2 regions of the Peribacillus sp. S4 genome follow, and region 1 is predicted to be linked to the other one. Evidence: predicted binding sites of a transcription regulator. Region 1 holds the regulator's gene; the other holds the start of a gene.
The links. Region 1 encodes LexA, which represses DNA repair genes until DNA is damaged. Its sites were predicted from a motif close to CGAACATATGTTCG; they were not measured.
Positions count from the first base shown of each region.

Region 1 (5,191 bases):
TGAGCTCCTGCATCAACAACAGCTTCATTGAAGTGTGAATACACTTCTTCAGGTACATGGAAGTCCTTTTCGAATGTCCATTTGTATGCTTCTTTTGTCAATTTAAGCTCATCAGCACCCAGCGGAGCGCCGTGAACGGCAGATTTACCTGAACGATTTGGTGAACCGTAACCGATAACCGTTTTCACTTCGATTAATGTTGGGCGTGCTTCGTCGGTTTTCGCTTCTTCAATCGCTTTAGCAATTTCCTGAAGATCATTGCCATCCTCAACGCGGATATATTGCCATCCATAAGATTTGAACCGGTCTGCTACGCTTTCACTAAATGATTGACTTAAGTCGCCGTCAAGGGAAATATCATTAGAATCATATAAAACAACAAGTCTTCCCAGTTGTAGATGTCCAGCTAATGAAGCGGCTTCTGCAGAAACACCTTCCATTAAATCTCCATCCCCACAAATGCTATATGTATAATGATCGACCACATTATAAGAATCGCGGTTATAGCTTTCTGCCAAGTGACGTTCCGCCATTGCCATTCCGACTGCCATTGCGATACCTTGTCCAAGCGGCCCGGTAGTTGCATCCACACCAGCCGTATGTCCGAATTCAGGATGTCCTGGAGTTTTACTGCCCCATTGACGGAAGCTTTTCAAATCATCGATAGATAAGCCATAGCCTGATAAATGAAGAAGGCTGTATAACAGCATGGAACCATGTCCAGCTGAAAGAACAAAGCGATCTCTATTAAACCATTCTGGATTTTTCGGGTTATGGTTCATATATTCGGTCCATAGTTTATACGCCATTGGCGCTGCACCCATTGGCATACCCGGATGGCCGGAATTAGCCTTTTCAATTGCATCAATTGATAATGTACGAATCGTATTGATAGAAAGTGCATCTAATTTATCTAACATATTGTAAAAACATCCCTTCCTGTAATGTACCTCTTTATATTATAGTGACAAGCATAATATCACAACTAAAATCACTATTTAATGCCCCAATATTACAATTTTCTAGGAATAAGAAGTCACCTATTTAGATTAAACTAAATAGGAGAATACATACATGAATGCACTTTCTTTTTACTCCAAAATGCCAAAGAATCCTCAAATGGAATATTCCATCAGAAGAATCCAAGCATTAATGTAAATTTCGTTTTTCTTTTATATTTTTTATCTTTTGAGGAGTGACGTCATTACCCTCTGGATCCACGACTTTCACATGCTCCAACGTGTCGGACATGGATTTCCTGAATGTTTCCAAATACTCACTTCTCAATTGGGTTTGCTCTTTCGCTTCAACTTCCGTCAAGCCTTCACCCTTTGCCTTTTTAGAAAGTTCATTTATACGGGCTATTTTTTCTTTTGATAACATAATTTCGCTCCTTCATAATCTGCGGATATTGTCATGGTATTAAAAAAAAAGCGAAATTACAAGTTCTATGATTTACTTTCCTTTGTATTCATTTGATGTTCGAGAAAGCGCCTGTTCACAGTAGCCTTAGATACATTGTATCCAAAGCCCCTTAATGTGGCTGCGATTTCCGAGAATGTTAACCCATTGGCACGCAGTTTAATAATTTCTTCAATAGGAATCTCCATACGATCCCTTCCAGTGGAATTCCTTTGATTCTGAAGATTTTTTTGAGGACGGTACCCTTTTTCAACGGCTCTCATCATTCCGCGCTTTATTTTAAGATTATGTAGTTTCCTTTGATATTCTTCTACAATGCCCACTATCTGAATGACCATGGCATCCGAATCCGATAACTCCAGCTCCCCATCGTGTGAGAGAGTATAAATTTTCACATCTTCTTTAAGGATGACATGGAAAAGGGCTATTTTGGCATTCCCTCTTCCCAGTCTTGTTTCATCCTGGATTAATAGCACTTCAGCTTCTTTGGTTTTAAATAGTTCGAGCATGTCAAAAATGCCATCCCGATTCAACTCATAACCACTTGCCTGTTCTTTTATAATGGAGACAACTTCCACATCCATCTTTTCAGCCAATTTGACTAATTCATCTTCCTGCCTTGCCAATGATGTTTCCTGTGACTCTTTTTCGGTGCTGACCCTACAATAGATTACCGCCTTCATAATACCCTACCTTTACTACTTACTGCTCACTGGCCAAATTCTGGACAAGTTCTTCCCCTTTAACCGGTATGACAATGACTTGTCCAGGCTTTATCGAATCCGCACTGACTCCATTATTCTCTTCTATCCAACCAATGAATTCTTTTTTTGTCAAATTTGATTCTTCATATTCTTCGGCAATTCCCCATAGGGTGTCACCCTCGCTTACTTCTATAGAAAGGAAATCCTTTTTTTGATCATTGTTCAATGTACAAGAGAATAAAATTGAAAAGATGAATACTGATCCCGCTAATAGAATCGTATAAATATAATTTTTGTATAATTTTTTCATGATAATCCCTCCAAAGCGAATGTTCGTTCGTATGTTATGATCAAATTATAATACGAACGTTTGTTTCAGTCAACAACAAATTCGAACTTATGTTTGTATAGAGATGGGGGCCATGCTATAATGTAGCAAAGAACATTGGGGAAGAGGTGCACAAATGACAAAACTATCAAAACGGCAGCAAGATATTCTTGATTTCATTAAAGAAGAGGTCCGCCAAAAAGGGTATCCGCCTTCCGTACGGGAGATTGGCGAAGCAGTGGGACTTGCATCAAGTTCAACAGTACACGGACATTTATCCCGCCTGGAAAGTAAAGGCCTTATTAGACGTGACCCAACCAAGCCAAGGGCCATTGAAATAATGAATTTGGAGGAAGCGAACAATATTCCCAAAGTCAATGTCGTTAACGTGCCGTTACTTGGAAAAGTTACAGCGGGCATGCCGATAACGGCCATTGAGAACATTGAAGAATACTTTCCGCTTCCCGAAAGCATGGTTCCACATGATGACCATGTATTCATGCTGGAAATCATGGGTGAAAGTATGATAGAAGCAGGAATTCATGATGGAGATTATGTCATCGTGAAACAACAAAGCAGTGCCAATAATGGAGATATCGTCGTGGCGATGACGGAAGATGATGAAGCCACTGTAAAACGATTCTTTAAGGAACCGGATTACATAAGGCTTCAGCCTGAGAACTCAAATATGGAACCAATTATTTTACGAGATGTTTCGATACTTGGAAAAGTAATAGGCTTATATAGACAAATACACTAAAAGCGCTTCCCGCGCTTTTTTTGTTTGTTTAATTTATGTCCAGAATTCTCTCAATATGCATATGGAAGAGTAGATATTGAAATATTTTTTAATAGAATCTAGTTTCATGGGAATTTATACATCCTTTATAAGGGATGAAAGTTATACTATCGCCTTTCTGGTAATATGTACTTTGGAAAAAAGCTCATTGAAATAAAAAAAAGAGGATTTAAAATCCCCACTTTAATAAGGTTTAGATCGACCAAGTCATTCCACTGTTGAATCTGCACTTGTTGACAAGCATTTGCAAGTGCAGGGAAAAAAATACATATATTTATTTTCCCCCTATAACAAACTTCCAACCATATCCATCAGAGACCCGTTGAATTAATACTTCAATAAGTAATTACGACCTGGCTGTTTCCATTGGCTGAATTACCATTTCCCTAGTTACCCCTACCATCAAAATAATGCCTCCTCAACTAAGAGAAGGCATTTCGTTATTTCTCAATATAGACCGAACGAATCAGCGTCCGGGTTCTTTCAGTACCATCCACATTTTTTTCCTTAACATCTATTGTTACATTATAAACACCTGACTTAGGTACTTCTGGAAGGGTGCCAGTAAAATTTTCAGTATCCATTGCCTTAATTGAGTTTTTTTCACTAATTTCATTACCGGTTTCATCTATCAGATGAACCAAAAATGTTGTACTGATTGGTCTTTTTTTATCATTCATTGGATTCTTTATTAAAAATTTTGCATCTTTTTGCTTAACTTTACCGGCCATACTTAATGTAATGGGATTCTTTTCGTTAAATTGTGCTGTGAACAGGAAGGCGTCTTTTGGCGATTTAGTCTTCATTCGTACTTTCCAGTCACCAATTTCAAGGTTATTTCTGTAGAATGATTGGATGGTTGCACCATTAAAAAAGGAAGTTTCATTTTTGGCTGAATGAACCTTTAAGGAAGGTGAATACTTTTTATTGGATGGAGAAATCAATTCAACCTCGACATCATTTGAGGCTGTATATATGCTTATATTACCTGGGGCAGCTTCATTTACATGGAAGCTTTGTTCGACCCAGGCATTTTGTTTCAGGACATCACCCAGAACGGTTTGAGCGAGTGCGGTTGTAATGATATCATCTTCAACTCGTTCTTTATAATTGACATGATATGCAGGAATTCCAGCGGTGGATGTGCTTTTTAAATAGGGTTCAATTCTTGAAAATACAGCTGAGCCAACTCGAATATTGTCGTGATCAAAGTTGGGATCCGTAAATAAATGTGTTGCATAGGGTATTTTTGTACTCCATACATTCACCAGTCCATCATTTTCCCCATATGATGATAAATATTGTCCCCCCATTGATAAGGCTGATAGTACCGGGCCTCTGTTCATACCTGCCACAGTGAAATACAAGTTTTTACGAGAGTTGATATGGTTATCCGTGACAGAACGAAATTCAGCCATTTTACCAACTTGTAAAGAATAAGTTCCCTCATCTTTTTGACCTAATAAGGAACCAAGCCAGCCCGCATACCAGCTATAAGCCAAATCAGCTAAGTGCGAACCATGATGTGGGGAAGCTAAAGTGATCACCCTTCCAACATATTGGTGTGCTCCATAGTGGACTAGAGCCGCTTGGGTGTCTGGGCCCCCTTTGCTGTGAGCTATAATATTTACTTTTTTGCCCCCGAAATGGTTACTGATTTCTGAAAGCATTTGAGCTAAAAGCCTTCCATTGGCATATTGGCTCACTGACCCATTTCCAGCTGAATCATGAAGCTGAACAAAAACCGTTTGGTAGCCAGCTTCATACGCTTTGGTATACATATCATTGACACCATGATAATCCGTTTCGCCATACCAGCTGGTTGAACTGCCGTTTTTCCCTTGAACAAACACGATAGGTGGTTTGTTTGTATCAAGATTGGGAGGAATACTTCCAAGAAACCAATCCCCTGGACTGAAAGTTTCGGAGGGCGGTTTC
Region 1 is NZ_CP175708.1:2,038,935-2,044,125, reverse strand. It holds gene tkt (transketolase) at 1-920, opposite strand, end outside; gene ACJ9PY_RS09785 (DUF896 domain-containing protein) at 1,150-1,383, opposite strand; gene ACJ9PY_RS09780 (recombinase family protein) at 1,449-2,105, opposite strand; gene ACJ9PY_RS09775 (LysM peptidoglycan-binding domain-containing protein) at 2,125-2,436, opposite strand; gene lexA (transcriptional repressor LexA) at 2,591-3,214, shown strand; gene ACJ9PY_RS09765 (esterase/lipase family protein) at 3,694-5,191, opposite strand, start outside.

Region 2 (5,191 bases), 790 kb from region 1:
AGGCACTCGCTTTCCGCGGGCGGTCCGTGAGCCTCCTCGGCGCGTTTGCACCTTTCGTTCCAAGCAACTTTGGTTTAAAATTTAGATAGGAACCCTTTTGGCTACAAATTAAACCATGCAAATAAAATATTGAATGGTTATCATAAGAAATTAGGGATGAGTATAAGTTTCCTTAATGATTGACTCCTTAATACATAATATAATAGACACCGATGATGTATCTTTTGTTCAGTATTTCACAAAAGATTTTGTTTTTCTGGAAATTCTTTTTGCTTTATACATTTAATATAAAGAGGTTGTTACTAGTAGATAATACTAGGTATGGATATGCAATTAACATCTTTCCTAATAACATTGTACTGACACTAAAATGATAGTTTAGACGTATAGTTATAATAGATGAATGGAAATTAAATGTCGCTTAATAATGAACAAACGGGCCAGACCTTTTAATCGTTAAGGACAATTTCGTCGAAACTGTTGCCTTAATCAGTGAGCAGTAATTGTGCAAACCGCTTGTGTAACAAGAAGTGGAGAAGCGGCTATTGGCAGTCCTCGGTTCCTTTAATAGGGAAGAGGGTAATATACCAGAAGGATGCAGCGTCGACATTCCTCCGTTTAATCACCAAGAACAAAGGCGATGCTATGCATACAGCAAACTTTTAATGAAGGATGCCATTACAAGGGAACTTGAAGTAACGCAGTTAAATGTAAAAGGTATTTTTGGAAGAAGATATTAACTATCTGAAATCCATGGCAGACATTTCATTCGACATGCGAGGGCTTGATCCAACAAAGGATAACATGGGCTTTTTAAGCGTCCCATCGTCCTAAAGGAATTTCCATTCTTTCGATGCAGGGAATGGTTGACGGCAATCGATCAGGGCAAATCATGAATACGTGTTACATTCTGCGGCGGATCATGATATTGGTTACTTTTACATCGATTTGTCGAAGCTGACTGTTTTCCTATCCTTTTCTTCAATATGATGAGTCGATCATAACGGGTGCCACTCCAACCTTTGTCATGGAGCATGTAATTAACTTTCATTTAATGAGACTTAAAACTTAAATGTTAAAAGGATATTCAGTATGCACTTGATTACATAGGTTATGCCTTGGTTTGAACTAGCCAATTAAATTATGATGTTATGGAATATTCAAACAGGGGGAATGGAGGTAAGCGAGTCTAATCGATCTTGATCATGAAAGACTCCCTTACCTTTATGCCAGGAAAGATGCGATGCTTTTTTATGGTCAACCTTTTTACATCCAAGGGAATTTGTATCCTTCCGGAAGGCTCCCTTTTAACCCGTTAATCCCTTGAGGGTTTTTTTTCGAAAAAGTAATAACATAACAAGTCTTCGGTTTTGTTGCGAAGGCGGGGATTGAAATAATTATGATGTTCCTCGTATCCTTTATATAAAAAACAATACATCGTGAAGGATTCATCGCGTTTGATTTCACTAACTTTAATATTCTCTTTGCGCAAATAGCGCCGTACTTCGGCAAGTTCGTCTTGAACCACTTTTAAAATATGTTCCACCAGCTCCGAATAGGGCCTTTTTAATTTAAACGGACTAATTTCGATGACCTTGAGATCCCGGTTTAAGACTGTAATAACCATAGGGAGGTAGATGGCTTTTTCAATCATATTTCGGTCACCTTCTGGAATGCGGGTCATCATGACCGCCCCTTTCTAAATAGCGCGTTTTTAATACTAATATGTATATCCTGAAAAATAAGAACATCTGTTCCGTTTTTATCCTAATGTATTTTCAGTGGTTATGCAAGCAGTTTTGATAAATCTAGAAATATTCGTTAACAAGATTATGTTTTCCGGAGATAGGGAAAGTATGAAGATATATGGATAATAATTCTTGCAATTTCGGGGGAAAGTGATATATCTAAAATAAACGGTTTTTAATAAGTTTATGCTGCTTTGATGGCAGCATGTCGAGGGAGATAATTATGGATTTGGATACTATACGTGAGTGGTTTACACTTGATCATATATCGGCACTTATTCAGCAATATCGCTCATTCGGTCCAATTCCCGGAATCTTACTGCCGATGCTGGAAGCTTTTTTGCCTTTTTTGCCCTTAGTGGTGTTCGTGCTTGCCAATGCAACGGCATTTGGTCTCTGGTGGGGGTTTTTATTTTCTTGGATTGGTGCGGTAGCGGGGTCCTTTTTGATCTTTTGGATTATTAGAAGATATGGTCAAATGAGGTTTTTCCGATTTTTGCAAAGACATAAACAGGTGCAGAGGTTGATGGTATGGGTTGAGAGCCATGGATTCGGTCCTTTGTTCATATTGCTCTGCTTCCCTTTTACACCTTCGGCTATCGTTAATATCGTGGCAGGACTTTCAAAAGTCAGTACCCTGCAATATGGACTTGCAGTAGTTGGAGGGAAGGCGGTGATGATTTTTACGATCAGCTTCGTAGGTTACGATTTAGTATCATTGATTCATAAACCTGTGCGAACGATCATTATCGGAATCGTCATCTTTATCCTATGGTATGTGGGGAAAAGGCTGGAAGTCCGGTTAAATAAAAGCATGAAGAGAGAAGAAGGGCAATAAATTAATATATAAATGCAGTAGGGGTTGAACTAGATGGAAAAAACAAACAAGAATTCTTTATCCGATTGGATAAAACCAGCGATGATAGCTTTTGTTATTTACATCTTAATCCGTACATTTCTCTTTTCAAGCTATGATGTTGAAGGAAAGTCGATGCAGCCGACCCTTGAAGATGGAAATAAACTTGTCGTGAATAAAATCAATTACCAGATTCATGATATCAACCGTTTTGACATTATTGTTTTTCATGCGAATTCACAAGAAGATTATGTTAAGCGGGTTATAGGGGTTGCAGGTGACCGTATTCGTTATAAAGATGATTGGCTTTACGTAAATGGTAAGAAAGTGGATGAGCCTTATCTTGAGAAATTCAAGGAAGGTTTCCCAGGACAGGATTTTACAGGTGATTTTACATTAAAAGAATTGACGGATATGACTAAAGTTCCGGAGGGCAAGCTTTTTGTCATGGGTGATAATCGTCTTGAAAGTGCTGACAGCCGTCACTTTGGTTATATACCGGTAGAAAATGTTGTCGGTAAAGTGGATGTTCGATATTGGCCGGTCAATGATTTCAATTTTAAGTTTACAGGTGAGTGATTGTGGAAGCCCGAGTAAGATGCGGGCTTTTTCTTTTGGGGGAAACGCGAACGTACGATTGGTGTTTTTTTAAGGGAGACGGTAAAATAATAGAAAGTAAATCTAATTGGAAACAGAAACCTAGTCATAAAGACGAAAGTATTTCTGGTATGATGGATCTAGATATTATGTTGTAAGGGGGAAAAGAGATGTCACTCCGTTTTTTACTGGGAAGATCGGGTACAGGGAAAACTTCGAATATATTGGACGAAATCCGCTCTAAATTGGCAGAAGATCCCGAAGGAAATCCAATTATCTACCTCGTTCCTGATCAGATGACGTTTCTATCTGAATATAAATTAATTAAAACACCAGGCCTTGCCGGAATGATCCGGACACAGGTTTTCAGTTTTAGCAGGCTTGCTTGGCGCGTTCTTCAGGAAACCGGGGGGATGAGCCGGCTGCATCTGGACAGTGTTGGCGTTAATATGCTGATACGGAAGATCATGGATGATAAAAAGGAAGAGTTAAAGATGTTCAGTCGATCTGCTGATAAGCAGGGGTTCATTGCACAGATGGAGCTGATGCTGGCTGAGTTCAAGCAGTATTGCATCCAACCTGATGACATTCAAAACTATTTGGCTGAAACCTCACAGGCCGGCAGCGGCATTCAGGATAAACTGCATGATCTTGAATTGGTCTATCAGGCTTTTGAGGATGAAATGGTCAATAAATATTTAGACTCCGAAGATTATTTCACTTTGCTGATCGAAAAAATGTCAGAGTCTTCATATATAAGGAATGCGGATATATATATCGATGGTTTTTATAGCTTGACTCCACAGGAATTATTGATTGTTGAAGAAATGATGAAGCTGTGCAGGAGTGTAACGGTCTCGCTGACGTTAGATCAGCCCTACAGGCAATATGCTCCGGATGATTTGCAATTGTTCAGGCAAACGGGAAACCTTTATCATCACCTATATCAGGCTGGATTGAGGAATGGCATACCGATTTCAGAAGATCGAATCTTAAAAAGATCGGAAAGGTTTGGAAAGAGTCCGGGGCTGAATCATCTGGAAACTTATTTTTCCATTCGTCCTGCACGAACGTTTGAGCAGCAGTCACCTGATGTAACGATCGCCCAGGCAGTTAACCGCAGAGCTGAGATTGAAGGAGTTGCCCGGGATATCTTGTCGCTGGTCAGACAGAAACAGCACCGTTTCCGTGATATTGCGATTTTAGTCCGTAACGGGGAAGCATACGCAGATATTTTACAAACCGTTTTTCGGGATTATCAAATTCCCTTGTTCGTCGATTCCAAACGGACGATGCTGAATCATCCTCTGATTGAACTGATTCGTTCGACTTTGGAGATCATCAATGGCTATTGGCGTTATGAACCGGTATTTCGGGCAATCAAGACGGAGCTTCTATTTCCGTTGCAAAAAAACCACGACCGGATGCGTGAACAGGTAGATAAGCTGGAAAACTATGTGCTGGCCCGCGGCATTAAAGGAAGCGGGTGGACGTCCAAAGATCGTTGGACCTACCGGCGCTTCCGCGGTCTGGAACTCGAGGACCGGAACCAAACGGATAAGGAAATGATGCTTGAGCAAGAGCTGAATGAAATGAAGCAATTATTTACCGAGCCCATCTTGAGGCTCTCAAAACGGGCTAAAAAGGCTGCTAATGGCAGGGAATTGTGTGAAGCCCTTTATCTATATCTTGAAGAATTGCATATACCGGAAAAATTGGAAAAGCTGAAACTGGAGGCAGAAGAAGCAGGTGATTTGGTATCGGCAAGAGAGCATGAGCAAACATGGAATGCGGTTGTCGACCTATTGGACCAATTCGTTGAACTGCTGAGCGGGGAAGAGCTTTCCATGAAACAGTTTGCGGTAATCATTGAAGCTGGTTTGGAGTCTCTTGAATTTTCTTTGGTACCGCCGGCAATTGACCAAGTATTAGTCGCTAATCTAGATTTATCCCGCCTGGATGATGTGAAGACAGCTTTTGTTATCGGATT
Region 2 is NZ_CP175708.1:1,245,223-1,250,413, forward strand. It holds gene ACJ9PY_RS06000 (hypothetical protein) at 546-740, shown strand; gene ACJ9PY_RS06005 (hypothetical protein) at 1,316-1,684, opposite strand; gene ACJ9PY_RS06010 (TVP38/TMEM64 family protein) at 1,972-2,586, shown strand; gene lepB (signal peptidase I) at 2,620-3,183, shown strand; gene addB (helicase-exonuclease AddAB subunit AddB) at 3,372-5,191, shown strand, end outside.
Region 2: the regulator LexA is predicted to act here: its motif matches at 3,231-3,244, upstream of addB (helicase-exonuclease AddAB subunit AddB).